4 regions of the Streptomyces sp. cg40 genome follow, and region 2 is predicted to be linked to each of the others. Evidence: riboswitches for the same ligand, from Rfam matches in the RefSeq annotation. Region 2 holds a riboswitch; each other region holds the start of a gene.

Region 1 (7,764 bases), 1.4 Mb from region 2:
GGCGGACCTGGACGCGGCCACCCTGGAGGACGCCCGCGCGTTCTTCCGCACCTACTACGCGCCCAACAACGCCGTCCTGTCCGTGGTCGGCGACATCGATCCCGAGCAGACGCTCGCCTGGATCGAGAAGTACTTCGGGTCCATCGCCTCGCACGACGGCAAGCCCGCGCCCCGTGACGGCGCACTGCCCGACACCATGGGCGGTGAACTGCGCGAGGTCGTCGAGGAAGAGGTCCCGGCGCGCGCCCTGATGTGCGCCTACCGGCTCCCGGAGGACGGCACGCGCGCGTCCGACGCGGCCGACCTCGCCCTCACCATCCTGGGCGGCGGCGAGTCCTCGCTCCTCTACAACCGCCTCGTACGACGCGACCGTACGGCCGTCGCGGCCGGCTTCGGTCTGCTGCGGCTGGCCGGAGCGCCCTCCCTGGGGTGGCTGGACGTCAAGACGTCCGGTGACGTCGAGGTGCCCGTCATCGAGGCCGCCATCGACGAGGAGCTCGCCCGGTTCGCCGCGGAGGGTCCCACCGCCGAGGAAATGGAGCGCGCCCAGGCCCAGTTGGAGCGCGAGTGGCTGGACCGGCTCGGCACGGTCGCGGGCCGCGCGGACGAACTGTGCCGCTACGCCGTCCTGTTCGGCGACCCGCAGCTCGCCCTGACCGCTGTACAGCGCGTCCTGGACGTGACGGCGGAGGAGGTCCAGGAGGTCGCCAAGGCGCGCCTGCGGCCCGACAACCGCGCGGTGCTCGTCTACGAGCCGATCGCGGACGAGGATGACGCCGACGACGAAGCAGCGGCCGAGGCCGGCGACGAGAACGAGGAGGCGGCCAAGTGACCGAGCTCGCCACGATGGAATTCCACCCGCAGCCCCAGGCCGGCGAGGCCCGGCCGTGGGCCTTCCCGGCGCCCGAGCGAGGGACGCTCGGCAACGGCCTGACGGTCCTGCGCTGCCACCGCCCAGGTCAGCAGGTCGTCGCCGTCGAGGTGCTCCTCGACGCACCCCTGGAGGCCGAACCGGCCGGCCTGGACGGTGTCGCCACGATCACCGCGCGGGCCTTCTCCGAGGGCACCGACAAGCACTCCGCGGAGGAGTTCGCCGCCGAGCTGGAGCGCTCCGGCGCCACCCTCGACGCGCACGCCGACCACCCGGGGCTGCGCCTGAGCCTGGAGGTCCCGGCCTCTCGCCTGGCCAAGGGCCTCGGCCTGCTGTCGGACGCCCTCAGGGCACCCGCCTTCGCGGACAGCGAGGTCGAGCGGCTGGTCCGCAACCGCCTCGACGAGATCCCGCACGAGACGGCCAACCCGTCCCGCCGCGCGGCCAAGGAGCTCTCCAAGGAGCTGTTCCCGGCGAGCTCGCGCATGTCGCGCCCGCGCCAGGGCACCGAGGAGACCGTCCAGAAGATCGACTCCACGGCCGTACGCGCCTTCTACGACCGGCACGTCCGCCCCGCGACCGCCACCGCCGTGGTCGTCGGCGACCTGACCGGCATCGACCTGGACGCGCTGCTCGCCGACACCCTGGGCTCGTGGACCGGGCCCGCCGGCCAGCCGCGCCCCGTGCCGGCGGTGACCGCCGACGACACCGGGCGGGTCGTGATCGTGCACCGGCCCGGCGCCGTGCAGACGCAGCTGCTCATCGGCCGCGTCGGAGCCGACCGGCACGACCGCGTGTGGCCCGCACAGGTGCTCGGCACGTACTGCCTCGGCGGCACCCTCACCTCCCGCCTGGACCGCGTCCTGCGCGAGGAGAAGGGCTACACCTACGGTGTGCGGGCCTTCGGCCAGGTGCTGCGTTCGGCACCCGACGGCACGGGCGTCTCGATGCTGGCGATCAGCGGCTCCGTGGACACCCCGAACACCGGTCCGGCCCTGGACGACCTGTGGACGGTGCTCCGCAAGCTCGCCGAGGGCGGACTCACCGACGCCGAGCGGGACATCGCCGTACAGAACCTCGTCGGGGTGGCGCCGCTCAAGTACGAGACCGCCGCCGCCGTGGCGAGCACGCTGGCCGACCAGGTCGAGCAGCACCTGCCCGACGACTACCAGGCGACGCTGTACCGGCAGCTCGCCGCGACCGGCACCGTGGAGGCCACCGCGGCGGTCGTCAACGCCTTCCCGGTGGACCGTCTGGTGACGATCCTCGTGGGCGACGCGGAGCAGATCAAGGAGCCCGTCGAGGCCCTCGGTATCGGCGAAGTGACCGTCGTTCCAGCGGAGTAGACGCAGAGCGGCACGCGCGCGTGGGGGAGCCCTGATGACTGAACGGCCGTCAGGGCTCCCTATTGTCCGAATTGGGGGAGAGGTTGCCTGTCTGCCCTGTGGCGTGCGCTACAAAAACCGTGATCCGTTTGGGGATTGAAAGTGGCCCCCCTTAGCGTCGGTCCGGCTGTCCGTCAGGCACCGCGCCGCACTCGCGGCACCGGACAGTCATCGCCGAGTCCCCGTACGGCGCGAGCCAGGGGAGCCGGGGACCCACATGAGTCCCTGGGGTGAATCGGACGCCCGCGCGCACAGCGGGGGAGTCCGTAGGAGACCTTCCTGCTCCGAACCCGTCAGCTAACCCGGTAGGCGAGAAGGAAGGAAAGGACCAGCCACTTCATGGCGTTCACCCGCGCCACCGGGAAGCACCGTCGCCCGAGCCGGACCCACCGCACCACCGTTCGTGCCGCGAGCGTCGCGGCTCTCGCCACCTCCGGGGTAGTGGGCACCCTGGCCGCCGCCCCGGCGTTCGCCGCGGAGCCCACCCCCGAACAGACCGGCCTCACCCCCGTCGTCGCCATCGGCGACTCCGTGGCCGAGAAGATCGACGCCCAGGCCGTCGCCCAGCGGCAGGCCGCCGCCGAGACGCTGGCCGAGGAGACCGCCCGCGCCAAGGCCGCCGCCCAGGCCGAGGCGGCCCGCGAGGCCCAGGCACGCGCCGCCCGCGAGGCCGAGCGCAAGAGGCTCAACACCTTCGTCGCGCCGGTCGCCAACTCCTATGTGTCCACCGGCTACAAGACCGGCGGCTCCCTGTGGTCCTCCGGCGCCCACACGGGCATCGACTTCCACGCCTCGACCGGCACCAGCGTCCACGCGGTGGGCTCCGGCACCGTCGTCGAGGCAGGCTGGGGCGGCTCGTACGGCAACGAGGTCGTGATCAGGATGGCCGACGGCATGTACACCATGTACGGCCACCTGTCGTCCATCGGCGTCTCGGTCGGCCAGAAGGTCACCCCGGGCCAGCAGATCGGTCTCTCCGGGGCGACCGGCAACGTCACCGGACCGCACCTCCACTTCGAGGCCCGTACGACCGCCGAGTACGGCTCCGACGTCGACCCCGTCGCCTACCTCCGCAAGCACGGCGTCAACGTCTGACGACGCACCACCGCACTTCCCGGAGCCCCGGCCCGTCGGCCGGGGCTTTCGGCGTTTCCGGACCCCTCCTGTCCAAAAAATATCCATGGATTCCGGTCCGCCATCGGAAATTCCCGCTGATTGCAATAGAGTCACGGAACACACGTCAATCGTCGACGTTTCACGGGGATTAAGGCGGAGGTCGGACATGCGTATTCCGGCGCACTCGGTATGCACGGCGATCCGGGACGACATCGTCGCCGGTGTCTACGAGCGCGGCGGCCGGCTCACGGAGGAACTCCTCGCGCGCCGGTACGGCGTCTCGCGCGTCCCCGTGCGGGAGGCGCTGCGCACGCTGGAGGCGGAGGGGTTCGTGGTGACCCGGCGGCACGCGGGCGCGTGCGTCGCGGAACCGACCGAGCAGGAGGCCGCCGACCTGCTGGAGATGCGGATGCTGCTGGAGCCGCTCGGCGCCTCGCGGGCCGCCCAGCGGCGCACCGAGGCCCACCTCAAGGTGCTGCGCGGACTCGTCAGGCTGGGCCAGGAGCGCGCCAGGAGGGGCAACAGCGAGGATCTGCGCTCCCTGGGCAGCTGGTTCCACGAGACGCTGGCCCAGGCCTCCGGGAGCCCCGCCCTGACCTCGATGCTGACCCAACTGCGGCACAAGATCGCCTGGATGTACGCGGTGGAGGCACCGGCCAACCCCGTGGAGTCCTGGGCGGAGCACGGGGCCATCGTGGACGCCGTGGCGCGCGGCGACGGGGAGCGCGCGCGGGCGATCACCGCCCTGCACACCGAGCGCGCGGGCAGCGCGCACCGGCTGCGCTTTCCCGGCGGGGCGAACGGCACGGACCGTGTGAGGACTTCGCAACCTCCCGTAAACATGTCGGGCCTCCGGCATTAACACGGGCGCCGTATACAAAGAGGGGATAATTCGCGGGGGATTATTTCTGCTGCCCGCAAGTGGAATTGCGAAGGGCTCGCCCGGTAATTCGGGCGAGCCCTTCGAGGTTGCGGTGCATCGGTTTTGCGGCGAAATCACCGCAACCATCAATTGCGGGTAACTCAGACGGTCTCGGGGAGCTCCTCGAGACCCTCCGCGACCAGCTTCGCCAGCCGGTCGAGGGCGGCGTCCGCGCCCTCGGCGTCCGACGCGAGGACGATCTCCTCGCCGCCCTGGGCACCCAGGCCCAGGACCGCGAGCATGGAGGCCGCGTTGACGGGGTTGCCGTCGGCCTTGGCGATCGTCACGGGGATACCTGCGGCCGTGGTGGCCCGGACGAAGATGGAGGCGGGACGGGCGTGAAGGCCCTCCGCCCAGCCGACGTTGACGCGGCGCTCAGCCATGTGATGCTGCCCTTCAGAGTCTCAGGGTTGTCTAGACCAGTTTCCCACACGTGAAGCGAGCCCGGAGCGGCCCCGCGGACCGTCCGGAAAGGGGTGTCGGACCGCGGCCTCGGCCCCACTTCCCCTCGTCTCCTCGCTGCTTTCACCCACAGACTGCCTCGCGCCGTTGTCGGACGCGAGCCGTACGCTGGGCCCCATGCAGCAGACCTCGTCGGACCGGCACGAGTACCCCGCCCACTGGGAAGCCGACGTCGTGCTGCGCGACGGGGGTACCGCGCGCGTCAGGCCCATCACCGTCGACGACGCCGATCGCCTGGTCAGCTTCTACGAGCAGGTCTCCGACGAGTCGAAGTACTACCGCTTCTTCGCGCCGTATCCTCGCCTGTCCGCCAAGGATGTCCACCGCTTCACGCACCACGACTTTGTGGACCGGGTGGGACTCGCGGCCACCGTAGGCGGCGAGTTCATCGCCACCGTACGCTATGACCGCATTAGTGCCGACGGGCGTCCGGCCTCCGCCCCCGCCGACGAGGCCGAGGTCGCCTTCCTGGTGCAGGACGCGCACCAGGGCAGGGGCGTCGCCTCCGCCCTCCTGGAGCACATCGCGGCCGTCGCCCGCGAGCGCGGCATCCGCCGCTTCGCCGCCGAGGTGTTGCCCGCGAACAACAAGATGATCAAGGTGTTCACGGACGCCGGCTACACCCAGAAGCGCAGCTTCGAGGACGGCGTCGTACGCCTGGAGTTTGATCTCGAACCCACCGACAGGTCCCTCGCCGTGCAGCGTGCGCGGGAACAGCGCGCCGAAGCGCGGTCGGTACGACGGCTGCTGGTGCCCGGCTCGGTCGCCGTCATCGGTGTCGGACGTACCCCCGGAGGGGTGGGCCGCAGCGTTCTCGACAACATCAGGGACGCCGGATTCACCGGCGACCTGTACGCCGTCAACAAGGCCTTCCCCGAAGGGCAGAAGGAACTCGACGGGGTACCGGCCCACCGCTCGGTGCGTGACATCGAGGGCCCCGTGGACCTCGCGGTCGTCGCGGTCCCTGTCGAACACGTCCCCCAGGTCGTCACCGAGTGCGGCGAACACGGGGTGCAGGGACTCGTCGTGGTCACCGCCGGCTACGCCGAGAGCGGCCCCGAGGGACGCGAGCGCCAGCGCGAACTCGTCCGGCACGCGCGCACGTACGGCATGCGGATCATCGGGCCGAACGCCTTCGGGGTCATCAACACCGCAGCCGACGTACGCCTGAACGCGTCTCTGGCCCCCGAGATGCCCCGCCCCGGACGCATCGGCCTGTTCGCCCAGTCCGGCGCCATCGGCATCGCCCTCCTCTCCCGCCTGCACCGGCGCGGCGGCGGCGTCACCGGTGTCACCGGCGTTTCCACCTTCGTGTCGTCCGGCAATCGCGCGGACGTCTCCGGCAACGACGTCCTCCAGTACTGGTACGACGATCCCGACACCGACGTCGCCCTCATGTACCTGGAGTCCATCGGCAACCCCCGCAAGTTCACCCGCCTCGCCCGGCGCACAGCGGCGGCGAAGCCGCTCGTAGTGGTCCAGGGCGCGGGATCCGCCCCCCAGGGACACGCCGTACGCGCGACACGCCTGCCGCACGCCACGGTGTCCGCGCTGCTGCGGCAGGCCGGCGTGATCCGCGTCGAGACGATCACCGAACTCGTCGACACGGGACTGCTGCTCGCGCGCCAGCCGCTGCCCGGCGGGGCCCGGGTGGCGATCCTCGGGAACTCCGAGTCACTGGGACTCCTGACGTACGACGCGTGCCTCTCCGAGGGGCTGCGCCCGCTCCCTCCGCTGGATCTCACCACGGCGGCCACCGCGGCGGACTTCCACCGGGCGCTGTCGGACGCGCTGGCCGACGAGGCGTGCGACGCGGTCGTGGTGACCGCGATACCGGCGGTGGGAGAGGGTCCTGCGGAGGACGCGGCGCTGGCCGAGGCGTTGCGGTCGGCGGCCGAGACCGTCCCCGGGAAGCCCGTGCTGGTGGTCCATGTGGAGCTCGGAGGGCTCGCGGCGGCGCTGTCGGCCGCGACCAGTACGGCACCGCGGGCCGTTTCGAGGCGGGAGGACTCCCAGCGCTCCGAGGAGCGGCCGCCCAGCGCGGTGCAGGCCTCCGAAGGCGTCGGCCTCATCCCCGCCTACCCCGCCGCCGAACGCGCGGTCCGCGCTCTCGCCGAAGCCGTGAAGTACGCCCAGTGGCGGCGCGAGGCCGTCGACCCCGGCCGGGTGCCCGAGTACGAGGACATCGACGAGAAGGGGGCCGCCGGGCTGATCGGCGGGCTCCTCGCGCGCGGGCAGGGCCTCACGCTCGGCGTCGACGAGACCTGCGAACTCCTAGGGATGTACGGCGTCGACGTGCACCGCGCGCTGCCCGCGCCCACCCCCGATGCCGCCGCCGAGGCCGCCCGCACCCTCGGCTACCCGGTCGCCCTCAAGGCCACCGCCCCGCACCTGCGCCACCGCGCGGACCTGGGCGGCGTACGCCTGGATCTCGCGGACGAAGACCAACTGCGGCGCGCGTACGCCGAGTTGGGCGAGCTCTTCGGCAGGCCGGAGGAACTGCGGCCGGTGGTGCAGCGGATGGCGCCGCGCGGGGTCGACACCGTCGTACGGGCCGTCATCGATCCGGCGGCGGGCGCCGTGCTGTCGTTCGGACTCGCCGGAGCCGCCTCGCAGCTGCTCGGGGACACCGCGCACCGGCTGGTTCCGGTCACGGACCGGGAGGCCGCCTCGCTGATCCGGTCGATCCGGACGGCACCCCTCCTGTTCGGCTGGCGCGGATCGACGCCCGTCGACACGCCTGCCCTGGAGGAACTGCTGCTGCGGGTGTCGCGACTGGTCGACGACCACCCCGAGGTCGTCGCGGTCACCCTGGAGCCGGTCGTCGTCGCCGCGCACGGCCTGAGCGTGCTCGGCGCCTCCGTCCGCCTGGCCCCGCCGCCGGTCCGCGACGACCTCGGCCCGAGGACGCTTCCCGTGTACTGATGGACCTCCCGCGCGCGGACGGCCGCTTCCGGGTGCTGGTCCCGTGTACTGAGACGGCTGTGACAAGACCGTGCTCTGCGGTG
Region 2 (7,764 bases):
ACCGTGGGTGCGCGAGGTCACGGCGGCGCAGACGCAGGAGTCGGCGTAACGGTACGGCGCCTCCTCCGGAGGGGCTGACGGCGTCCGCGGGGCTGCCCACCGGCCTGTGGATAACTCGTGGGGCTGTCGTCGGCGTGGGTTACGTTCGGTGTGTGAACGCAACCACGCCTGGTCCCGAGAGCACCCCCGCTCCCGCGCCCACCCCTGCTCCTGGCCGCATCGTCCTGCTCACCACCAGTCACCGTGTCGCCCCCGGCCTGCTGTCCTGGCCCGCCTGGGAGGCGCTGCGCACCGCCGACCGCGTGCTGTGCGCGGACGGTGCCCATCCGCAGCTGCCGTATCTGCGTGAGGCCGGCACAACGGTCGTCGAAGCGTCCCCGACCGCCGAGGAACTGGTCGCCGCCTGCGACGGCGGCCACACTATGGTGATCGTCGCCACGGGCGAGGGCGAACCGGCACTGACCGACGGCCTGGCCCGTCTCGCCGGCTCCGGCCGCGTCCAGATGCCCGAGCTGGAACTCCTCCCCGCCTCCTACGACCTCCCGGGCGCCCGCCTCCTCGACCTCGTCCAGGTCATGGACCGCATCCGCGCCGAGTGCCCGTGGTCCTCCCAGCAGACCCACAAAGGCCTGGCGAAGTACGGCATCGAGGAGGCGTACGAGCTCGTCGAGGCGATCGAGGAGGGCGACCGCGACGAGATGCGCGAGGAGTTGGGCGACGTCCTCCTCCAGGTCGTCTTCCACGCACGCATCGCGGAGGAGGACCCCGACACCCCCTTCTCCATCGACGACGTGGCCGGCGGCATCGTCACCAAGCTGATCCACCGCCACCCGCACGTCTTCGGCGACGAAACGGCGTCAACTCCCGAGGAGGTCAAGGCGCATTGGCTGCGCACGAAGGCCGAGGAGAAGCGCCGGACCTCCATAACTGAGGGAATCCCGATGGGCCAGCCCGGCCTCGCCCTCGCGGCGAAACTGGCATCACGCGTGCGGACGGCGGGACTTGAGGTCCCGCTGCCCCTGCCGGAAGGGGGCGACGGCATCGGGTACGAGCTGCTGGCGCTGGCGGTGCGTGCGGAGGCCGAAGGAGTCGATCCCGAGGCTGCGTTGCGGGCGGCGGGGCGGGCTTATCGGGATGCGATCAGGGGGGTTGAAGGGCGGATCTGAGGGCGCGGGCTCAGTACCGTTGGTTCAGGACGGATTCGGGTGTGGGGGAGCGCGTGGACGACGGGGAGTTGGAGCGGCTGGCCGACGAGGCGGTCGATGTGCTGGTGTGGGGTCTGGGAGCGCCCGGTTGGGCGGACTGGGCGGCGGTCCGGGCTGAGTTCGTGGTCTGGTTCGGACGGCGTGGACTGGATGCGTACGGTCAGGACCTCGCCGCTGTCAACGGGGGGAGGGGAGCGTCCCCGAGCATCGCGCAGATGGCACTGTGGCGTCGTCAACTGCTTGAGGGAATCCGGCGGTCGTCCAACCCCATGGCGACGGACGAACTCCGCGCTCTCATCGATCGGTTCGGCCCGAACGCGCTCCTCGCGCCTCCCAAAGACGGCTCCCTTCTCGGCACCGGCCAATCGCCGAGCCTGCCCCCATTGGGCGAGCACACCGACGGAGACCACATCGACCTCCGCAACGGCACCTTCAACGCACAGGTCGTCGGCGTCCAGCACGTGAGCAACACGTACGCGGCCCCGTCCCCGGGTGACGCCCAACCGGGCCCGCTGGAGTGGCCGTTGGCGAAGGACATCGAGCCGCGCACACATGGGGTCCGGCCGACCCGGAGAGTGAAGGGGCTGCCCGCGCTGCCGCCGTACGTGGGTAGAGACCGGGACGCGACGGTCAATTCGGTGTTGGAGCAGGCGAGTTCGGAGGGCGGGTTGGTGGTCGTCCTCGGGCCGGCGTATGCGGGCAAGTCGCGTACGGCACTGGCCGCGATGGCTCAAGTGCTCCCCGATCGCCCGGTGTTCGTGCCCACCCAGCACGAGGAACTGCGGAAACTTCCCGCGCTGCTACGGGGCCGGCCGGAAAGGTGTGTCGTCTGGCTCGACGACCTCGATGACCATCTGGGAGACGGTGGCCTGGAGCAGCGGTTGCTGGCCCAACTGACCGGCCTGGAAGCGGTCGTACTGGCGACCATGCGGGAGGAGGCGTACGAGACGTATGTCGGGACGTCCGCGAAGGGCCGACTGCTGAGCCAGGCGCAGCTTGTTGAACTTCCTCGTGCCTGGGGACCCGCCGAACTGAAGCGGGCGGGGGAATCGGAGGACCCCCGGCTTACTGAGGCGGCCCGCGAGTGCGGCTCGGTAGGGGTGGCCAGCTACCTCGCCATCGGCCCCCGCCTCTGGAACGACTGGCAGCTCGGCCCGAACCGTGAGCGGCACCCTCGCGCTTACGCGCTGGTGCGGGCGGCGATTGATCTGGCCAGGTGCGGACTGAAGGGGCCTTTGCCGCAGGACCTGTTGGTGAAGGTGCACGAGGGATACGGCCTCGCGGGGCTGGAGCGGGAGTCCTTGGCCGATGCCTGGGAGTGGGTCGGGCGGAAGCGGTACGGAGTGCTGCGCACGCTGAGGCGTGGTGAAGGGGAGAAGGGGCCGTTCGCGGACGTGGTGCCGTATCTCGTGCACACGGCGGAACAGGACGAGACGTTTCCGCCCGTCGCCGAATGGGTGTGGGGCTGCGCGCTGGAGGCTGCACGGGCGAACCCGGTGGCGTACGACGTGGACAGCGTCGTCGCTGGAGCAAGGGAGGTGTATCTCCGCGAGGCCGAGACGGGGAATGGGTGGGCCATGCACTCTCTGGGCTTGCTCGAAGAGAGCCTCGGGGAAGGTGAGAAGGCCGAGTCTTGGTTCCGACGGGCGGCGGAGGCGGGGCAGACAGAGTCCGCCAGGCACCTCGGGCGGCTGTTCGTGCAGCGCGGCGAGAGCAGGGAGGCGGAAACCTTCCTGGAGTTGGCCGCCCAGGACGGGGACGGCGACGCGGCGACGCTGCTCGGAAAACTCTTGTTGGAGCGGGCGGAACGGTGGCTGAGGGCCGGGGCTCAGGAGGGGAACCCGGAGGCGGCGCACCGCTTGGGGGGTGTGCTGCTCGGAAATGGGGAGGTCGAAGCCGCGGGCGAGCGCTACGGAGCAGCGGCGAGCGCGGGATACACCGAGGTTGCCCTGAGCATGGCCTTGTGTCTTCTCCTGTACAACCAGCGCGAAAAGGCCGAGGTATGGCTGGGGCGCGCGGCGAGCGACGGCGACGAGCGGGCAAATTACCTGCAACGATTGTTGAAGCATGAGCCGGGGTCCCCGGCGGATGCCGAGACGCACTTCGCGGACAACGACGCCTGGCCTCTAGACATCGCCCACTACGGCGTCGTACTGGAAAAGCAAGGTCACCCCGACGAAGCCCGCGATCAATACACGAAGGCCCACGAGTCCGGCGACTCCTATGGCGCCTACCGCCTGGCCACGCTCCTCGAAAAGCAGGGCAAACCCGAAGAAGCGAAGCTCTGGTACCGGAAAGCCACCGATATGGGTCACCCCGCAACCCCAGATACCGTCAAGGAGTGACAGACCAGCCGCACCCCCACCCCTCCATCCCCGCCCCCGAACTCTTCACCTGGGAGTTCGCCACCAACCCCTACCCCGCCTACGCCTGGCTCCGTGAGCACGCACCCGTGCACAGGACGCGGCTTCCCAGCGGAGTGGAGGCCTGGTTGGTCACGCGGTACGCGGATGCCAAGCAGGCGCTCGCCGACCCGCGGCTGTCCAAGAACCCCGCGCATCACGACGAACCCGCGCACGCCAAGGGCAAGACGGGTATCCCGGGGGAGCGCAAGGCCGAGTTGATGACGCATCTGCTCAACATCGACCCGCCGGACCACACCCGGCTCCGACGACTGGTCAGCAAGGCGTTCACACCCCGTCGGGTGGCCGAATTCGCGCCTCGGGTGCAGGAGTTGACGGACCAGCTCATCGACCGGTTCGCGGCGAGCGGTTCCGCCGACCTCATCCACGACTTCGCCTTCCCGCTCCCCATCTACGCCATCTGCGACCTGCTCGGCGTCCCCCGCGAGGACCAGGACGACTTCCGGGACTGGGCGGGCATGATGATCCGGCACGGGGGCGGGCCCAGGGGCGGAGTCGCGCGGTCCGTGAAGAAGATGCGCGGCTATCTCGCCGACCTCATCCACCGCAAGCGCGAAGCCCTCCCCGAAGCCCCTGCCTCGCACCCCGGCGAGACCTTCCCCGGCACCTCCGCCCCCGCCCCCACCGAAGACCTCATCTCCGCCCTCATCCGGGCCTCCGACCAGGGCGAGCACCTCACCGAGAACGAAGCCGCGGCGATGGCCTTCATCCTGCTCTTCGCCGGCTTCGAGACGACCGTCAACCTCATCGGCAACGGCACGTACGCCCTCCTCACCCACCCCGAGCAGCGCGCCCGCCTGGAGAAGTCACTGGCCGCGGGCGAACACGGCCTCCTCGAAACCGGCGTCGAGGAACTCCTGCGCTACGACGGCCCGGTGGAGCTGGCGACCTGGCGCTTCGCCACCCGGCCCCTCACCCTCGGCGGGCAGGACATCGCGGCCGGCGACCCCGTGCTCGTCGTACTGGCCGCCGCGGACCGCGATCCGGAACGGTTCGCCGATCCCGATGTCCTCGATCTCGGACGGCGTGACAATCAACACCTCGGCTACGGTCACGGCATCCACTACTGCCTCGGCGCCCCGCTCGCCCGCCTGGAGGGGCAGACCGCGCTCGCCACGCTGCTCACCCGGCTGCCCGACCTCCAACTCGCTGCGGATCCGGCCGACTTGCGCTGGCGCGGCGGCCTCATCATGCGCGGACTGCGCACCCTGCCCGTGGAGTTCACCCCGCGAGCGGGCACACCAACCCCGTAGACACCGCCGTAGACCCGGACCGAACAGGGCATCTCGCCGCGTAAACCCGAAGATGACAGTTCCTCAACTCTGTGATCTTCACGTGATCTACGTGGCATTAACTTGTGACAAGTGATCGACTGCGGCTACGTTCGCATACCAGCGCGGCGCCCCGCAGCACCCGCCGCGCGCTCCCCCAAGTCGTCACGCGAAAGGCCTCCGCATGCTCTCCGGGAACGGTCGTCACCGTCGCCCCCGTCAGGCTCCGGCAATCCTCGTCGCGGCCGGCGTGACCGGCTCCGCCATCGCCATCCCCCTCCTCGGCGCCGCCGCCGCGAACGCAGCCGACGGCACCACCTGGGACAAGGTGGCCGAATGCGAGACCGGCGGTGCCTGGAGCGAGAACAGCGGCAACGGCCACTACGGCGGGCTGCAGCTGACCCAGGACGACTGGAGCAAGTACGGCGGCGAGGACTACGCCCCGACCGCCGACCTCGCCAGCCGCTCCCAGCAGATAGCCGTCGCAGAGAAGATCCTCGACGCCAAGGGCACCTCCGAGTGGGTCACCTGCGCGCTGGTCGCCGGCCTCACCACGACCTCGGGTTCGGCGAACGTCGACACCGGCGTCGCGAGCGACTCGCCGTCGGCCGACGCGACCGGTTCGTCGGGCTCCTCGGGTTCTTCGGACTCCTCCGACTCCTCCGATGCCTCCGACTCCTCCGGTGCCTCCGGATCGTTCGGGCTGTCCGACTCCGGCAACACGGAACCGACTCCCTCCGATTCGCAGAGCCCGACTCCCTCCGCGACGGACAACCCCACCAAGTCCGACAAGTCCACCACCCCTTCGGCGGACGACGGCTCGGCCGCCGCCTCCCCGAAAATCGACGAATCGGACAACTCGGGGCAGGCGGTGGGCAAGTGGAGCCTCGTCGACACCGGCGCGCTCGACGACTCGGCCGACCAGGGAGTCGAGCAGCAGAGCACCGGCAAGCACCGCGGAGCGAGCGCCGAGGAGAGTTCCGGCGAGAGCGCGGCGCCGCAGACGTACACCGTCCGTGCCGGCGACTCCCTCGCGTCCATCGCCGACTCCCTTGGCTTCGAGGGCGGATGGCGCGCGCTGTACGCCGAGAACAAAAAGGTGATAGGCGCCGATCCGTCCACTGTCGTCGCCGGTCAGACCCTGGACGTCAGTGCTGAAACGGGCGGAAAGTAGCAGTAAAACAGCGGGAGTTCACGTCACACTTCGAGCCGAATGTCCGGTTTGGTGAAAGTGTGGGATGAGTCTCAGAAGCCCTGATCGTCTTTGAAATTCCGCCGATTCCCTGTCTACGGTCAAGGCCGCTCGTCACCACGAGCCCCGGCTGCCGCACACGCCGAGTCCTGCCAGCGGCCTCCGGGAACAGTCGTCGCGTCAAGCGCCGTAGGCAGGAGCGGGGGACCCAAGGTAAGTGCCGGGCCCGGGAGTCGAGAGACGTCCGGAACCGGCTTGGGGTCAAGTCGCGCACCGTGAGGTGCGTGGCCGGGCAACTCACACGGCCCGAACCCGACAGCTCACCTCGCAGGCGTCGGTGAGGGGATTGGGATCTTCCATGCTGTTTTCCGGCAAGGGCAAGCACCGCCGTCCGTCCAAGGCCACCCGCGTCGCCACGCTCGCCGGCGTGACCGGTGTCGCCATCGCCGCTCCGCTCATGGCCACCGGCAGCGCCTCCGCCGCCACCGCCTCCGAGTGGGACGCGGTCGCCCAGTGCGAGTCCGGCGGCAACTGGTCCATCAACACGGGCAACGGCTACTACGGCGGTCTCCAGTTCTCCGCCTCGACGTGGGCCGCGTACGGCGGCACCGCCTACGCCTCCACCGCGAACCAGGCCTCCAAGTCGCAGCAGATAGCCGTGGCCGAGAAGGTCCTCGCCTCCCAGGGCAAGGGCGCCTGGCCCGTCTGCGGCACCGGTCTGTCGAGCGCCGCCTACTCCGGCGGCAGCTCCAGCTCGTCGAGCAGCAGCTCCTCGTCCAAGGCCACCACCGAGCGCTCCACGACCGACACCACCGCGTCGCGCTCCGCCGAGCGCCCGGCCGTCAAGAAGACCGTCACCACCCCGACCGGCAAGAAGGTCAAGAAGGGCGACGGCGAGTACAAGGTCGTCAAGGGCGACACCCTCAGCTCCATCGCCGAGAAGCACAAGGTCAAGGGCGGCTGGCAGCAGCTGTTCAAGCTGAACAAGAGCATCATCGACGACGCCGACTTCATCTACCCGGGTCAGCAGCTCCACCTTAAGTAGCACTCAGCTGAACCACAGCGCCCTCACATCCGTGGACTGCATCATGGAGACCTCGTGAGGGTCACCCCCGTCCCCCACGGGCTCCCCGCTCCGGTGCGTGTTCCCCCGTACGCACCGGAGCGGGGCTTTTTTTGTGCGCCCACTCCTGTCCCCGTGTTCTTTCGCGGGACTCTTTGTTCCGTTCGGAAACAATTTACTCTCGGTTCTGTCCATCAGGCGGCCGACCGGATGGCCAATCGCCCCGAGCCGGTTAGGCTCGTCTCGCAGAGCCGCTGCGGTGTTGCCGCAGCCGCGTCAGACCCCAAGAAGGAGATGCTCGTGCCGTCCATCGACGTCGTCGTAGCCCGGGAAATCCTGGACTCCCGAGGCAACCCCACGGTCGAGGTCGAGGTCGGCCTCGACGACGGCAGCACGGGTCGTGCCGCCGTTCCGTCCGGCGCCTCCACGGGTGCCTTCGAAGCCATCGAGCTGCGTGACGGCGACCCCAACCGCTACGGCGGCAAGGGCGTCGAGAAGGCCGTCCTCGCCGTCATCGAGCAGATCGGCCCGGAGCTCGTCGGCTACGACGCCACCGAGCAGCGCCTGATCGACCAGGCGATGTTCGACCTGGACGCCACCGACAACAAGG
Region 3 (7,764 bases), 700 kb from region 2:
GGCCCGGCAGCACTGGAAGTACGGGGCGGGGGAACTGCGCCGGTCACTCTCCAAGAGCGCGTTCACCAGTGCCGTACAGCGGCTGCTCCCCGCAGTGACGCCCGACGACCTCACGCCCTCGTCGGCCGGGGTGCGGGCGCAGGCCGTTCTCCGGGACGGCACCCTCGTGGACGACTTCCTGATCAAGGAGGGCCCCCGCGCGGTGCACGTCCTCAACGCCCCGAGCCCGGCGGCCACGGCGTCGCTGCCGATCGGGAGAGAGGTGGCCCGGCGGGCACTGGCCGTGCTGGAGCAGGAGGACGGCGTCCGGCTCCCGGTGCGGCCGGCGGCTCCCCGTTCCCCGTAAAATCGACCCATTGTGTCTGACTCCCCCAACACCCCCAACGCCCCCGCCCAGCCCGCGCAGCGCACCCGCAGGGGCGAACCCCGTTTCCCCGACGGCCCCAAGCCCGATCCTGCGGGCTCCCACTACGAGCGCCGCATCCGGAGTTTCCAGCCGCGCCGCAGTCGCGTGACGACGGCGCAGGCCGATGCGCTGGAGCGGCTGTGGCCCAAGTGGGGGCTGGACATCGACGGGCGGCGGGTCATCGACTTCGGGGAGCTGTTCGGGAACGACAACCCCGTCGTGCTGGAGATCGGCTTCGGGATGGGCGAGGCGACCGCGCAGATGGCCGCCGCCGACCCGGCGACGAACATCCTCGCCGCCGACGTGCACACCCCGGGCCAGGGCAATCTGCTGGGCCTCGCCGACCACCACGGGCTCTCCAACATCCGGGTCGCCAACGGGGACGCGATCATCCTGCTGCGCGAGATGCTCGCCCCGGACTCGCTCGACGGGCTGCGGGTCTACTTCCCGGACCCCTGGCCGAAGAAGCGGCACCACAAACGGCGGCTGATCCAGGAGGAGTTCCTGACGCTGGCCGCGACCCGGCTCAGGCCCGGCGCGACCGTGCACTGCGCGACGGACTGGGAGCCGTACGCGGAGCAGATGCTCGAAGTGCTCGGCGCGCACCCGGACTTCGAGAACAGCCAACCCGACGGTGATTTCGCGCCTCGTCCGGACTTCCGGCCGCTGACCCGTTTCGAGGGGCAGGGACTGGACAAGGGTCATGTCGTGAACGATCTGCTGTTCCGTCGCGTACCCCACGACGACCAGCGCTGAAGCCAGGCTCCCTCGCGGGCCGTGCCCTTACCTCGTTAGGGTCGATGCCGTGGCCACGTACTCGCCGTACCCACCGCACCCCGGCCACCCGGCCGGTGGTGTGCCCGGGCACGTGCCGCGCGGGCGCTGGTGGCACCGGACGGGGGTCCGTTACGGCGCGCTGATCACGCTGCTCGCGCTCTCCGGGCTCGTCATCCTCGCCCTCGTTCGCCAACAGACCGGCACGGAAGGGTTCTTGGTGGGTCTCGGGCTCGCCGTGCTGCCCGTGCCGCTGCTGGTCGCCGCGTTCCGCTGGCTGGACCGGGTCGATCCCGGCCCCTGGCGGAATCTCCTGTTCTCCTTCGCCTGGGGCGCCTGCGCCGCCGCGCTGATAGCGATCGTCGCGAACAGTTTCGCCACGAGATGGATAGCCACGGCGACCGCCGACCCCACCGGCGCGGACACGCTCGGCGCGACGGTGATAGCCCCGATCGTGGAGGAGTCGGCGAAGGCGGCGGCCGTCCTGCTCGTCTTCCTGTTCCGCAGACGGGACTTCACCGGGATCGTCGACGGGGTGGTGATAGCCGGGGTCACCGCCACCGGCTTCGCGTTCACCGAGAACATCCTCTACCTCGGCACCGCCTTCGGCACCGACCAGCTCACCGGTGACCGCGGTTTCACCTCAGTGACGGCGGCGACCTTCTTCGTGCGCATCGTCATGTCCCCGTTCGCGCACCCCCTGTTCACCGTCCTCACCGGCATCGGCTTCGGCATCGCCGCGCTCTCCCCCGACCGCCGGCCCGTCCGCCGCGTCCTGGTCCCGCTGACCGGCCTGCTCCTCGCGATGGGCATGCACGCGGTCTGGAACGGCTCCTCGACCTTCGGCCAGTACGGCTTCTTCGAGGTCTACGGCCTGTTCATGGTGCCCGCGTTCGGCCTGCTGACCTGGCTCGCGGTCTGGACCCGGCAACGCGAACTGCGCGCCGTGCGCGAGGAGTTGCCGGTGTATGTCCTGGCGGGCTGGCTGACGCCCGTCGAACCGTTCGTGCTCGGCTCGATGAGGGCCCGCAGCCTGGCCCGCGACTACGCCGGCCACCACCTCGGCCGTCCCGGGGCCCGCTCGGTGACCCGCTACGAGGCCTGCGCGACCTCCCTGGCGTTCCTGCGCCACCGGGCCGCGCGGGGCCGCGCCGGCGCCGACTTCGCCGTACGGGAAAGGGAGTTGCTGCACGAGCTGTGGCAGCGGCGGGAGGTGGCGCGGCCCGCGCTGGAGTACGCGGCGCGGCGGATCGCGCCGCCGGTGCCGGTGGTGGTGCCGCCGTGGCCGGTGTACGGGTTGTACGGGAACACGGCGGCGCCGTATCCCTCGTACAACCCGTACCGGTCCTGACGACCCTCAGGCCGATGCCTGGGTCAGCTGCTCGATCTCGGCGTCCGTGAGGGACAGTTCGGCCGCGGCGAGCAGGTGGGGGAGCTGCTCGACGCTCCGGGCGGAGGCGATCGGGGCGGCGACCGTGGGCTGGGCGGCGAGCCAGGCGAGGGCGACCGTCGCGACGGAGGCGTCGTGGGCTCCCGCGACCTCGTCCAGGGCGGTCAGGACCTGCTGGCCGCGCTCGGACGCGAGGTAGCCTGCGGCCCGTCCGGCGCGCGGGCTGTCCACGGTCGTGCCGGGCCGGTACTTGCCGGTGAGGAAACCGGCCGCGAGGGCGAAGTACGGGAGGGCCGCGAGGCCGTTGCGCTCGGCCACGTCCCGGAGTTCGCCCTCGTAGGTGTCGCGCGAGACCAGGTTGTAGTGGGGCTGGATCGCGACATAGCGGGCCAGGCCCTCGCGGTCGGAGAAGTCGAGGGAGGCCTGGAGGCGCTCGGGCGTGATGTTGGAGGCGGCGATGTACCGGACCTTGCCCGCCTTCACCAGCTCGTCCAGCGCGCCGACGATCTCCTCGACCGGCACGTCGACCTGGTCGAAGTGGGTGTAGTAGAGGTCGATGTGGTCGGTGTCGAGGCGGCGCAGGGAGGCCTCTGCGGCGGCCTTGATGTTGGCCGCGGACAGGCCCGGGAAGTCGGGGTGCTGGCTGACCTTGGTGGCGATGACGACGTCGGAGCGGTTGCCGCGGGCCTTGACCCACTTGCCGATGACGGTCTCGGACTCGCCGCCCTGGTTGCCCGGGGCGAACGCCGAGTAGGAGTCGGCCGTGTCGACGAAGTTGCCGCCCGCGGCGGCGTAGGCGTCGAGCACGGCGAAGGAGGTCGCCTCGTCGGCGGTCCAGCCGAACACGTTGCCGCCGAGGTTGAGCGGGAAGATCTCCAGGTCGGACCGGCCCAGCTTGCGAAGAGAAGTCATGCCTCACTTCAACCGCCGGACCGGAACCGGATATTCCAGACCCTTGAGCCAAGCCCCTTAAGACCCTTAGGGGTTGAGGCCCTTGCTGCGCAGCCAGGGCGCCGGGTCGCTCGCGGTGGCGGCGCCGTTGATGTGGACCTCGAGGTGCAGGTGCGGCCCGGTCACGTTGCCGGTCGCGCCCACGCGGCCGATGACGTCACCGGTGGCGACCTTCTGGCCGACGCTGACGTTGATCGAGGACTGGTGGCAGAACCACAGCTCGGTGCCGTCGTCGAGGGTGAGGATCGTGCGGTAGCCGTAGGACCCGGCCCAGCCCGCCTCGGTGACCGTGCCGCTGTGGATGGCCTTGATCAGCGTGCCGGTGGGGGCGGCGAAGTCGAGGCCCGTGTGGTACCCGGAGGACCACATGGAGCCGGCCTGGCCGAAGGTGCCGGTGATCGTGTACGAGACGACCGGCAGCGTGTACTGCTTCGCCAGCGCGGCGAGCTTCACGGCCTCGGCCTTCTTCTTGGCGGCGGCCTCCGCGGCCTTCTTCGCGTCGGCGGCCTTCTTCGCGGCGTCCTGCTCGGCCTTCGCGGCGGCGGCGTCGACCTGCTTGGCGACGGCGGCCTCGGCGGCGGCCTGGGACTTGCCGTCGACCTGGAGCTGCTGGAGCTCGGCCTGTTCCATGATCCGGTTGCGCAGCAGCTCACCGGCGTCCGAGGTGCCCTTGGCGGTCTCGGTGGTGGTCACGCCGACGCTGCTGAGAGCGGTCGCGGAACCCTTGGGAGTGCTGGGGGAGTCGTCGAGCAGGTGACCCACGCTGGGCAGGTCCGGCATGGAGATCGAGACCGGCGGCTTGCCCGTGTTGGCGCTGGCCATCCCGCCGGCGCTGACGGCGGCTATGACACCGACGCCCAGGACGGTGGAGCTGCGGGCGAATCCTCCGCCACCACGCTGCTTGGCGACACGGTGCTTGCCGCGGTTGGGAGGAACGGTCTCCGCGCTGGGGTTCCACTCCTCCCAGGGTCCCTCGTCGGGGCGGTAACCGCCGTAGACGAACGGGGCTTCTGGGGCAGCCTGGTTGGACGCCACGTGGGCGTGCTCCTTTCCTTCCTTCTCGCCTACCGGGTTAGCTGACGGGTTCGGAGCAGGAAGGTCTCCTACGCGCGTAAACCGGTCGTGTTCCCACGACTGTCGACGTGCGATTCACCCCAAGTGGTGGTTCCCCGGTTCCCTTGCGGAATTCGGCGCGTGCGCACGGAGCTGTCTCTTGTGACGGCTGGGACGACCGTGCTGCGTTATCGAACGTTAATAGACACGGGCGTCCGTTTCCAAGCCCGTTCGCTTGATCATTAACCTTTCCTTGCTGGACGAAGGGCCCACGACCGGCGAAAAACGGGTGAGTTGACCAGTCGTCGACCCGGTCATGGATGGCGTACGGCGATCATCGCCATGTCGTCCGTCATCCCGCCCCCGGCATAGCGGCGCACCTCCTTGGCGAGGAGACCGAGCAGCGCCTCCGGGCTGCGGAAGGTCCGCCCGGTCAGCCGCTCCCCGGGGTCGTAGAACACGCCATGGCCGTCGCGGGCCTCGGACAGGCCGTCGGTGTAGAGGAGCAGGGTGGCGCCGCCGGGGAACGCGAACTCCTCCGCCCGGTCGGGCCAGAAGCCCAACTCGCCCATTCCCAGCGGCAGTGCGGGCTCCTTGACGAGCAGGGTGTCCACGGTGCCGTCCGCGTGCAGGAGCAGCGGCGGCGGGTGGCCCCGGTCGACGATCCTCAAGACGCCGTCGCCGTGCGGGAGTTCGGCGAGGACGGCCGTGGTGAACCCCTCGAACGCGTCGAGCCCGTCGCGCCGGGTGCCCTCGCGCGCCAGGGCCCGCTCCAGCCGCTGCGCGACCGCCTCCAGCGTGCTCTCCTGCTCGGCGGCCTCCCGGAACGCCCCGATCACCACGGCCACGGCGGCGACCGCGCCCATGCCCTTCCCGCGTACGTCGCCGACGACGAGCCGTACGCCGTGCGGGGTGTCCTGCACCGCGTACAGGTCGCCGCCGATGAACGCGCCCTCCTGCGCGGCCTCGTAGCGCGCCGCGATCTCGAACCCGCCGATCCGCTCGGCCGGTTCGGGCAGTACGGCGCGCTGGGCGGCCTCGGCGATCTCGCGTACGGAGGCGAGTTGTTCGCGGCTGCGGCGGACCAGGAGGTTGATCAGGACCGCGAGGACGGCGACCGTCGCCACGGTGACCGCCTCCGTGACCGCGTCCATGTGGAAGACGATGCCGAGCCTGAGGTGGACCACGAGGCCGACGAGGAACGCGGCCAGACCGGTGAGCACGGTGCCGCGCCGCGAGTACAGCGGGGCCGCGACGAGCGGGGCGGCGGTGAAGAACGGGGCCGCCGTGAAGTTCTGCGGGGTGAAGTAGTCGTAGCAGACGCCGACGATCAGCAGCAGCGGGGGCAGGCGGCGGACGAAGGCGAGAGCGCGCCCGCCGGCTCGCACATACGTACCCTCCTCCACGCGTCCAGTTTTTCCTGGCGGGGGGAGGACTGCGAGCGGGGTGGGCCGACCGGGGTGGAGAAAACTGCGGGAATACACCGAGGGCCGGAACCCATTTCTGGATTCCGGCCCTCGGCCTTAGTAGCGGGGACAGGATTTGAACCTGCGACCTCTGGGTTATGAGCCCAGCGAGCTACCGAGCTGCTCCACCCCGCGCCGTTGTGTTCCCAACTATACGCCATTCGCGGGGCCCGATGTCACACACGTTTCAGTCGGCGGGGTTACCGGCGTGCGTGAGGGTCTCCCAGGAGACGAAGAGGTCGTCGCTGCCGGCCGGCCGGGTGGTCTCGGCGAGCTTGTGCGCGGCGGGCAGCTTCATGCCGAGCCGGTCCTCCAGGTGGTTGAGCGGAACCTCCAGGTCGGGCCCCATGTTCCGGTCGACCTTGCCGCCGCACAACCAGGCCGGCGCGGCCTCGCCCAGCTGGTAGCGGGCGTGGAGGTCGAGGGCGGCGGCGAGCCGGTCCTTGACGTCCTTGTAGAGGTCGACGCCCTGGTGCCAGGCGGTCTCGGCGATGTGCCCGGTGGCGGCCAGCGAGTATCCGACGTGCTTGAAGTTGCGGCAGGTCTCCTGGGCGATGCCGTCCTTGAAGGTGGTCTGCTTGAACCAGTACGTCGTGAGCTTCTGCGGGGTGGTGACGGTGGAGCGGGCCGGGGTGAGCGGCACCTTGCCGTCCTTCTCCAGGTAGAAGTAGGCGGGCACGCGGTCGCGGAAGCGGGCGACGGCCGCGTCGAAGGCCTTGTGGTCGTCGAGGAAGACGGCGATACCGATCGCCGCGTCGGTCATCGCGAGGTCCCAGTTGCCGTTGTAGTCCGGCAGGTCCTTCGTCACCTCGGGCTGATAGGCGGTGCGCAGCATGGTCGCGAACCGCTGCACCCGGTCGTCCGGCCATCCGGCCCCCGGCGTGTACCGCACGATCTCCGCCGCCCGCGCCCAGGTCGACCCGGCCCACGCGGTCTGGAGCCCGGCGTCCTCGGAGGTGTGCTCCTTCATCTTCGCCGACCAGTCGTCCATGATCTCCCGCGCCTTGAGCGCGTGGTGCTCCTTGCCCGTGATGCTGAACAGCAGCGCCTGCGTGTACGCGGCGATCGCGTCCTCGCGCTCCTCGACACACCCGTGCGCGGCCTTGCCGTTCCAGGGGCAGTCGACGTCGGCGTAGGGCTTCGCCGTGTACTTGTACGACCCGTACTTGCTGTCCCGCATCCCGAAGTACGCCTTCAGCCAGGGCTGCTTCCCGGCCGTCACGTTCTTCCGTACGGCGTCCAGCTGCGCCTTGCTGACCAGCACTCCGGGGTGCGTGAACGCCGCGCCGGCGGGCAGCGCCCGTGCCATGGTCCGCGTACCGGTGTCCGCCGCCCCGCACGAGGCGAGAAGCCCTACGGCCACGGACGCGCCCAGCACCGCCACTGCCCTCATGTGTCCTACCTCCACCTTGTCCGCACCGGTTCACTGCGAGCGTGACCCGGTGGGCGGTGGGCCGCAGGATCTGATGGGCCGGTCGTGCGTCCACAGGGTGTGGATCAGCCGGGCAGATGGCGGTTCGGCGCCTTCGCCCGGTCCTCGTACTCCGGGAGTACGACCACGGAGACGCCCCGCGCGGCCAGCGCCCCGCTTCCGTCGGCCGCCGTCACGAACGTGTCCGGCTCGCGCCAGGCCGTCACGACGCGTCGTACGCCCGCGTCGAGGATCAGGCGGGCGCAGGGCTTGGGGCGGGAGGCGCGGTGGGTGCAGGGTTCGAGGCTCGCGT
Region 4 (7,764 bases), 1.8 Mb from region 2:
ACGCGCTGGGCCGATTCGCCTTCCGCGGCCGGGAGTTCGTCTTCAAGCTGATGCTGGCCGGCGTCCTGGTCCCGAGCATCGTCCTGACGGTCCCGCAGTACCTGCTCCTCTCGAAGCTGGGCCTGGCCGACTCCTACTGGTCGATGCTCCTCCCGTCGATCCTCTCCCCCTACGGCGTCTACCTCGTCCGTATCTACGCGGCGGCCTCCGTGCCCGCCGAACTCCTCGAAGCCGCCCGCATGGACGGCGCGAGCGAGTGGCGGATCTTCTCGCGGATCGCGGTGCCGATGATGATGCCGGGGCTCATCACGGTGTTCCTGTTCCAGTTCGTCGGCATCTGGAACAACTTCCTGCTGCCGTACGTGATGCTCGCGGACGACACCAAGTTCCCGCTCACACTGGGCCTCTACACCCTGCTCAACCAGGGTGCCTCACAGCCCGCCCTCTACACCCTGGTCATCATGGGCTGCTTCCTCGCGATCCTGCCGCTGATCGCGCTCTTCCTGGTGATCCAGCGCTTCTGGTCCCTGGACCTGCTGAGCGGCTCGGTCAAGGCGTGAGGCAGGCACCGAGCGCCGACTCCCCCCACTGAAACCCCAGAACGAGGACCATGACCACCAGTCCGAACGGACGCCGCAAACCGCCCACCATCCACGACGTGGCCCGGGAGGCAGGAGTCTCCCGGGGGACCGTCTCCCGCTTCCTCAACGGCGGCCACTACGTCTCACCGGCCGCCCGCACCGCCGTGGAGACGGCGATCAGGAAGACGGGCTACGTCGTCAACCGGCACGCCCGCTCCCTGAGCACCGGACGGTCGGACTCGGTGGCGTTCCTCCTCACCGAGCCGCAGGAGAAGTTCTTCGAGGACCCCAACTTCAACGTCCTGCTGCGGGGTTGCACCGAACACCTGGCCCGCCACGACATCCCGCTGCTCCTGATGCTGGCCTCCTCCAGGGACGACCGCCGCCGCCTCACGAGGTACATCACCTCGGGCCACGTCGACGGAGTCCTCCTCGTCTCCAACCACAGCGGCGACCCGGTCGCGGCCGAACTCCGCGACGCCGGCATCCCGTTGGTGGCCTGCGGCAAGCCGCTGGGCCCCGCCTCCAAGTACAGCTACGTGGCCGCCGCCGACCGCGACGGCGCCCAGGAGATGGTCCGCCACCTCATCTCCCGCGGCAGACGCCGCATCGCGATGGTCACCGGCCCGCTCGACGCCCCGGGCGGCCCCGACCGCCTGGCCGGCTACCGGGACGTCCTCACGGAGGCGGGCCTGCCCCACGACCCCGCACTCGTAGTGGAAGGCGACTACCGCCGCACGGGCGGCGAGGAAGCAGCCCGCAAACTCCTCACGCGGGCCCCCGACATAGACGCGGTGTTCGTGGCCTCGGACCTCATGGCCCTCGGAGTGGTCAACACCCTCCAGCAATCCGGCCGTTCGGTCCCGGATGACATCGCTGTCGGAGGCTTCGACGACTCGGCGGCGGCCACGGCGATCACCCCGGCCCTCACGACCATGCGCCAGCCCTACGACCGCATCAGCGCCGAGATGGTCCGCATGCTCCTGGCCCAGATCGCCGGCGAGGACACGGCCGGCGTGATCCTGCCCACCGAACTGGTGATCCGGGAGTCGGCATAACCGCCGTAACTGTCAAACCAACCGGAACTCGGGTCAACGCATGTGAAGGCAGCAGCCGTCCGGTTCGTGTCGAGTCGGTGGGGCGTTCCATCCGTATTCTCTGATCATGGCCGCACCCCTCGCATATGCACTGATCGCCACCGACCTGGACGGAACGCTGCTGCGCGGCGACGACACGCTCTCCGACCGGTCCCGCATCGCACTCGCGAGGGCGGCGGCGGCCGGCGCCCGGCACCTGGTCGTCACCGGCAGGCCCGCCCCGAGAGTGCGCCCGCTCCTCGAAGACCTCGGCAGCAGGGGGCTCGCGGTGTGCGGACAGGGCGCGCAGTTGTACGACGCCGGCGCGGACCGTCTGCTCTGGTCGGTCACCCTGGACCGTGAGCTGGCGGAGACCGCGCTCGGCAAGATCGAGGCGGAAGTGGGCCAGGTCTACGCGGCGGTCGACCAGGACGGAGTGGACGGCCTCACCCTCATCGAGCCCGGCTACCTGATGCCGCACCCCACGCTCCCCGCGGTACGGGTGGGCAGGCGCGACGACCTCTGGTCCGAACCGATCAGCAAGGTGTTGCTCCGTCACCCGGCCCTGGCGGACGACGAGTTGGCGTCCACGGCGCGCTCGGTGGTCGGTTCCCTGGCCTCGGTCACCATGTCGGGCCCCGGCACCGTCGAACTCCAGCCACTCGGCATCACCAAGGCGACCGGCCTCGCCCTCGCCGCCCGCCACTTGGGCCTGACCCCGTCCGACACCATCGCCTTCGGCGACATGCCGAACGACATCCCGATGTTCGACTGGGCGGCCCACGGAGTGGCGATGGCGAACGCCCACCCCGAACTCAAGGCGGTGGCGGACGAGGTGACGAAGTCGAACGAGGACGACGGAATCGCCCTGGTCCTGGAAAGACTCCTCAGCTGAAGGTCTTTCAGGGGCGCGGGGAACTGCGCGACCAGCCACGACGGCGGTGCCACTCAAAACACAACCCGTCGTGGCCGATCCAACAGTTTCTAGTAAGCCCCGTAAACGTTGTCGATGGACCCATACACGGCCGCCGCGTAGTTGCAGGCGGCGGTGATGTTCGCAACCGGGTCGTACGGGTCGAACGAAGTCCCGGCAACGTGATACGCGTTGAACGTCGGGTCGATCACCTGGAGCAGCCCCTTCGACGGCGTACCCGCCGCCGCGTTGGAGTCCCAGTTGTTGATCGCGTACGGGTTGCCGGACGACTCACGGATCACGTTGCGGTAGATCCCGTTGTACGTACCGGGAATCCCCTTCTGCGCCATGATCGCGAGCGACTCGCGGATCCACCCGTCAAGGGTGTTGGGGTACCCGGCGACCGTGGTCGACGAGGTCGTCGCGGCCGACGCGGTGGTCGCCCCCACGACGGGCAGTGCGAGGATCGCGACACCGGTACCGGCGACAACGACACGGCGGACGAGGCGAGCACGGCGGGACTGAGCGGATGCAGGCATGACGAGGTTCCTCTCCGTCGCCTGCGAGGTGAGCTGTCGGGTTCGGGCTGGGAGGTGCCCGGCCACGCCCTCACGGACGTGACTTAACCCCAAGCCGTCCCGGTCGAGCTGACCGGTCCGGCGACTTACCTGGGTCCCCCGCTCCTGCCGTGCGAGAAGTTCGTGACTGGGATGCCGGGCGGCGGCAGGATTCGGCGTTCCGCTCGACAGGCCCGGAAACTATGCGAGAGCACATGTCCGGAACAAGTGGCGGAATCACACCTAACCCCTATTGACCTTTGTCTGAGGCGTATGGGGCACTTGATCCTTTGCGTAAGCCAAGGTTCAACTGTCAATAACCACAAGGGGAAACGTAAAAACACAGGACCACAGGCCATGCACAGAAACGCGTGACCCAACTCACGGCAGGATTAAGAACGGCAAATCGGGCATTCATCCTCAACTGGCAGTTCTCGGAATCCTTTTCTCCCAAGTGCGGTGAAAGATCACTTCACCGCCCTCGGTGCAGATCACCTCATTCGAGGTAATAAAGTCCGTTTCGTCGCAAGTGATCTCGGACCGCGTCCGCACGGTGGTGTCCCAGCCCAGCTCCGGCCGATGCAGCCGGATCGTCCAGTCGGACCGCGTCCGGGCGGACAGCGGATCCGACTCGTCGATCGTGTACGTCTCCAGCGCGTCCTCGGTGAACTCCAAGCCGTCCGGATACACACGCGTGCCGCCGTACCGGGGATCCACCTCCAGCCGCCACTCGCCCTTCGCCACATCCCGTACGACCAGCCGCTCGGGCCGCGGCTCGTCCAGCGTGGCCGGGTAGTTGACCCCGATCGGCGCGGCCTCCTCGGGCTCGTCGAAGCGAATAGGAGCACCCAACTCCCGCTCCCGCACCGGAAGTTCCATCGCGCTCCCCTCCGGATCCAGCGTGAACCCGGCCCCCGACTCCGGCTGCGGCCAGATCCACGGCCAGTACGCCGACGACACTGCGAGCCGGATCCGGTGCCCGGGCGGAAAGGCGTGCCCGATGCCGTTCAGCTCGAAGGTCACGTCCTCCGTGGCCCCCGGCGTCCACGGCACCGCCCGATCCCGCCCGAACCGAGCCGACAGGTTCAGCGCACCCCGGGTGACCAGCGTCGACGAGCCGTCCGGCGCGACATCGCACAGTCGCGCGATCACCTGCCCGCGCGGCACACCGCAGGTCAGCCGCAGCCGCACCCTCGGCCGCCCCAGCACCCACGTCTCGGCCGGCACCTCGAACTCGAAGCACGCCGACCGGGCGTCCTCGTCCCGCTGGTCCGGCGGCAGATCGGCGTCGTTCCCGAACGGGAAGAAACGGCCCGCGTCCACCCCGGTGTGCATGGGGGAGCGGACCAGCACGGGCGCACCCCGGAGGCCGTACGTCGTCGTCTTCACGTTGGGCGAGGGCCACGCGGGCTCGCCGAGCCAACGGCCCGGCAGGGTGTCGTAGACCGTGGCGGGAGGGTGCGAGTCGCTGACGTAGGCCCGTAGCGGAGGCTCCTCCATGACCCCCGTGTCGATGTCCTTCAGCCAGTGGTCCCACCAGCGCAGGGTCTCCTGGAGGAAGCCGATCGCGGGACCGGGAGGCAGCCCCCGGTCCGGGTACTGGTGCGACCACGGCCCGATCAGGCCGCGCACCCGTTCCGGCGGGAGGTGCTGGAGAAGTCGTAGGACCGTGTCACGGTACGGGTCGTGCCAGCCGCCCACCGCCAGGACGGCGGCGCCGATCGCGCCGTAGTCCTCGCAGACGCTGCCGTGCTTCCAGTAGTCGTCGCGGAGCTGGTGGGCGAGCCAGGTGTGGATGAACGGGTCGATCCGTTCGAGGCGCTTGAGCCACAGGTCGCGCCAGACCAGGCCCGCGTACTCGGGGTCCGGCGGGCGCGCGACGAAGGCGAGCATGGTGGCGGCCCAGGCGTGCAGGTCGACGGCGAGGGCCGAACCGCCCATGTAGTGGACGTCGTTGTCGTAGCGGTCGTCGGTCGAGCAGACGGTGACGATCGCCTTCAGGGGTTCCGGCGCGAGGGCGGCGATCTGGAGGGAGTTGAAGCCGCCCCAGGAGATGCCGAACATGCCGACCTTGCCGGTGCACCAGGGCTGCGCGGCAAGCCAGTTGACGACCTCGACGCCGTCGGCGAGTTCCTGCGCGTCGTACTCGTCGCCGGGCGCGCCCTCGCTGTTGCCGTGGCCCCGGACGTCGACCCGTACGGAGGCGTAGCCGTGGCCCGCGTACCAGGGGTGGCGCTGGGCGTCCCGCGGCGCGGTCCAGTCGGTCAGGCGGTACGGGAGGTATTCGAGGAGCGCCGGTACGGGTTCGTCCGTCAGCGGGCGCCACACGCGCGCGTAGAGGCGTGTTCCGTCGGGCATCGGGATGCGGATGTCCTCGTGGGCCGTCTCGTGGGGGAAGGACGTACGGATGCGCATGGGGGACCCCTGGGTTCAGTGGACCGGGTGCATGGTGCGGCGCAGCCAGGGCGCGGCGGCCATCACGGCGAGGCCCGCGGCCACCGCGATCGCGCCGTTGACGCCGAAGTAGGCCGGCTTGGAGACGTCGTCGTAGAGCTTCACCGTCTGGGCCTGGATGCCGTTCGCGAGGGCGAGGGACAGGAACCAGAGGGACATGGTCTGGCTGGAGAAGGCGGCCGGGGCGAGCTTCGTGGTGGCCGACATGCCCGAGGTCTCCAGGAGGATGTCGCCGAGGCCGAGCAGGAAGTACGAGCCGACGAAGTCGGCCGCGTTCCTCGGGGGTCACGCGGGGGCTCATGAACATCACCGCGAAGTAGACGACCGGAGCGATGACCGAGATGACCGTGAGCAGGTCGACGAAGCGGCCCATGGTGAGCCGGCCGGCGAGGGACAGCGCGGTCGCGAGCACGGCGGCCGCCAGGATTCCTACGACGATCAGCCGTACCGCGCGGCGCAGCGCGTCCGGTGCGAGTGCGAACTCGGCGGTGTTCCTGCGCCCGGCGAGATGGCGGCGGCCGGCGACGTACTGGATCAGCCCGAAGGTCATGCCGATCGCGGCGGCCGAGAAGCCCCAGTGCCAGCCCTCGTGGTCGCCGAGCCAGCCGGTGATCAGCGGGCCCGCGAAGGCGCCGATGTTGATCGCCATGTAGTAGAGCGCGAATCCGGCGTCCCGGCGTTCGTCGTCGGTGCGGTAGAGCTTGCCGACCATGGTGGCCACGTTGGGCTTGAGCAGGCCGGTCCCGGCGCTGATGAGGCCGAGGCCGGCCCAGGTCATCGTGCCCGTGGGGACCGCCATCGCGTAGTGCCCGCAGGCGATGAGGACCCCGCCCCACAACACCGCGCGGTACGAGCCGAGGATGCGGTCGGCGAGCCAGCCGCCCGCGACCGAGACGAGATAGACCAGGGTTCCGTAGGCTGCGGATACGGATGCGGCCGTTCCGGACGACATGCCCATGCCGCCGTGCGCGACGGTATCCGCGAAGTAGAGGACGAGGATGGCCTGCATGCCCAGGAACGAGAAACGCTCCCAGACCTCCAGTCCGGAGAGCGTGAGCAGCCCCTTGGGCTGGCCGAAGAAGGCGTGGTCGTCCCCGGGGGGCGGCTGGTCGGCGGGCTCGGCTTCAAGCGCGGTACGAGACACGATTCACCGCTTCCACCCAAGTCGATAAATATCCGTTCTTATCAGGTGATCAAAAACATACCGGTCATGATCCGATACCGCCTGGGGTGGACGGGGTGGGCGGCATGGGTGATCGAAAGCCGACCGGATACGCTGACTTGAGTGATGGCAGCGACCTATCGACAATCCGTGTGACCGCCCAGGGACACCAGCAGACAGGAGACCCCTCGTGACCGTCGTCGGGCCGTTCGGGCTGAGCGTGCGGGACCAGGCTCTGGAAGCCGATGTCCAGGCCGGAATGGCGGCAGTCGAGGAGGGTCTGCTCGAAGCCACCAAGAGCGAGGTGCCCTTCATCACGGAGGCCGCCCAGCATCTCGTGCGCGCGGGCGGGAAGCGGTTCAGGCCGCTCCTCGTGATGCTCGCCGCGCAGTTCGGCGATCCCTACGCGCCGGGTGTCGTGCCCTCGGCCGTCGTCGTCGAGCTGACCCACCTCGCCACGCTGTACCACGACGACGTGATGGACGAGGCGGCCGTGCGCCGGGGCGTGGAGAGCGCCAACACCCGCTGGGGCAACTCCGTCGCGGTCCTCACCGGCGACTTCCTCTTCGCGCGCGCGTCGCACACCCTGGCCGACCTCGGCCCCGAGGCGGTGCGCGTGCAGGCCGAGGCGTTCGAGCGTCTGGTCACCGGCCAGATCCTGGAGACCGCGGGACCGTCCGACGGGCGCGACCCGGTCGAGCACTACCTCGACGTGCTCGGCGGCAAGACCGGCTCCCTGGTCGCGGTCGCCTGCCGGTTCGGCGCGATGATGTCCGGCTGCGACGAGACCGTCGTCGACGTCCTCACCCAGTACGGCGAGCGCCTCGGCGTCGCCTTCCAGCTCGCCGACGACGTCCTGGACATCGCCTCCGACGGCCACGAGTCCGGCAAGACCCCCGGCACGGACCTGCGCGAGGGCATCCCCACCCTGCCGGTGCTACGGCTCCGGGAGCGCGCGGACCGCCTGGGCCTGGCCGAGGACATCGCCCTGTGCGAACTCCTCGACTCCGACCTCACGGAC

Evidence for each region. A riboswitch is a leader RNA that binds a small molecule or an ion and turns the genes downstream of it on or off. The one in region 2 is predicted to bind cyclic di-AMP.
Region 1: another riboswitch for cyclic di-AMP. It lies ahead of ACQHII_RS13525 (M23 family metallopeptidase); the one in region 2 lies ahead of ACQHII_RS19820 (transglycosylase family protein).
Region 3: another riboswitch for cyclic di-AMP. It lies ahead of ACQHII_RS22975 (M23 family metallopeptidase); the one in region 2 lies ahead of ACQHII_RS19820 (transglycosylase family protein).
Region 4: another riboswitch for cyclic di-AMP. It lies ahead of ACQHII_RS28300 (transglycosylase SLT domain-containing protein); the one in region 2 lies ahead of ACQHII_RS19820 (transglycosylase family protein).

What each region holds. Positions count from the first base shown of each region.
Region 1 covers NZ_CP190128.1:3,108,175-3,115,938, reverse strand. The annotation lists gene ACQHII_RS13535 (M16 family metallopeptidase) at 1-832, shown strand, start outside; gene ACQHII_RS13530 (M16 family metallopeptidase) at 829-2,217, shown strand; cyclic di-AMP (ydaO/yuaA leader) riboswitch at 2,419-2,582, shown strand; gene ACQHII_RS13525 (M23 family metallopeptidase) at 2,596-3,351, shown strand; gene ACQHII_RS13520 (GntR family transcriptional regulator) at 3,539-4,234, shown strand; gene ACQHII_RS13515 (HPr family phosphocarrier protein) at 4,396-4,677, opposite strand; gene ACQHII_RS13510 (GNAT family N-acetyltransferase) at 4,874-7,681, shown strand.
Region 2 covers NZ_CP190128.1:4,499,608-4,507,371, reverse strand. The annotation lists gene ACQHII_RS19845 (SurA N-terminal domain-containing protein) at 1-49, shown strand, start outside; gene ACQHII_RS19840 (nucleoside triphosphate pyrophosphohydrolase) at 153-1,166, shown strand; gene ACQHII_RS19835 (tetratricopeptide repeat protein) at 1,220-3,550, shown strand; gene ACQHII_RS19830 (cytochrome P450 family protein) at 3,547-4,881, shown strand; gene ACQHII_RS19825 (transglycosylase family protein) at 5,084-6,073, shown strand; cyclic di-AMP (ydaO/yuaA leader) riboswitch at 6,267-6,440, shown strand; gene ACQHII_RS19820 (transglycosylase family protein) at 6,450-7,136, shown strand; gene eno (phosphopyruvate hydratase) at 7,449-7,764, shown strand, end outside.
Region 3 covers NZ_CP190128.1:5,195,213-5,202,976, forward strand. The annotation lists gene lhgO (L-2-hydroxyglutarate oxidase) at 1-346, shown strand, start outside; gene trmB (tRNA (guanosine(46)-N7)-methyltransferase TrmB) at 359-1,162, shown strand; gene ACQHII_RS22965 (PrsW family glutamic-type intramembrane protease) at 1,212-2,531, shown strand; gene ACQHII_RS22970 (aldo/keto reductase) at 2,538-3,482, opposite strand; gene ACQHII_RS22975 (M23 family metallopeptidase) at 3,549-4,556, opposite strand; cyclic di-AMP (ydaO/yuaA leader) riboswitch at 4,568-4,724, opposite strand; gene ACQHII_RS22980 (PP2C family protein-serine/threonine phosphatase) at 4,889-5,980, opposite strand; tRNA gene ACQHII_RS22985 (tRNA-Met) at 6,102-6,175, opposite strand; gene ACQHII_RS22990 (alginate lyase family protein) at 6,228-7,433, opposite strand; gene ACQHII_RS22995 (dihydrofolate reductase family protein) at 7,538-7,764, opposite strand, start outside.
Region 4 covers NZ_CP190128.1:6,302,211-6,309,974, forward strand. The annotation lists gene ACQHII_RS28285 (carbohydrate ABC transporter permease) at 1-560, shown strand, start outside; gene ACQHII_RS28290 (LacI family DNA-binding transcriptional regulator) at 611-1,639, shown strand; gene ACQHII_RS28295 (HAD family hydrolase) at 1,746-2,552, shown strand; gene ACQHII_RS28300 (transglycosylase SLT domain-containing protein) at 2,642-3,109, opposite strand; cyclic di-AMP (ydaO/yuaA leader) riboswitch at 3,113-3,284, opposite strand; gene ACQHII_RS28305 (CocE/NonD family hydrolase) at 3,548-5,542, opposite strand; partial or broken gene ACQHII_RS28310 (peptide MFS transporter) at 5,558-6,725, opposite strand; gene ACQHII_RS28315 (polyprenyl synthetase family protein) at 6,934-7,764, shown strand, end outside.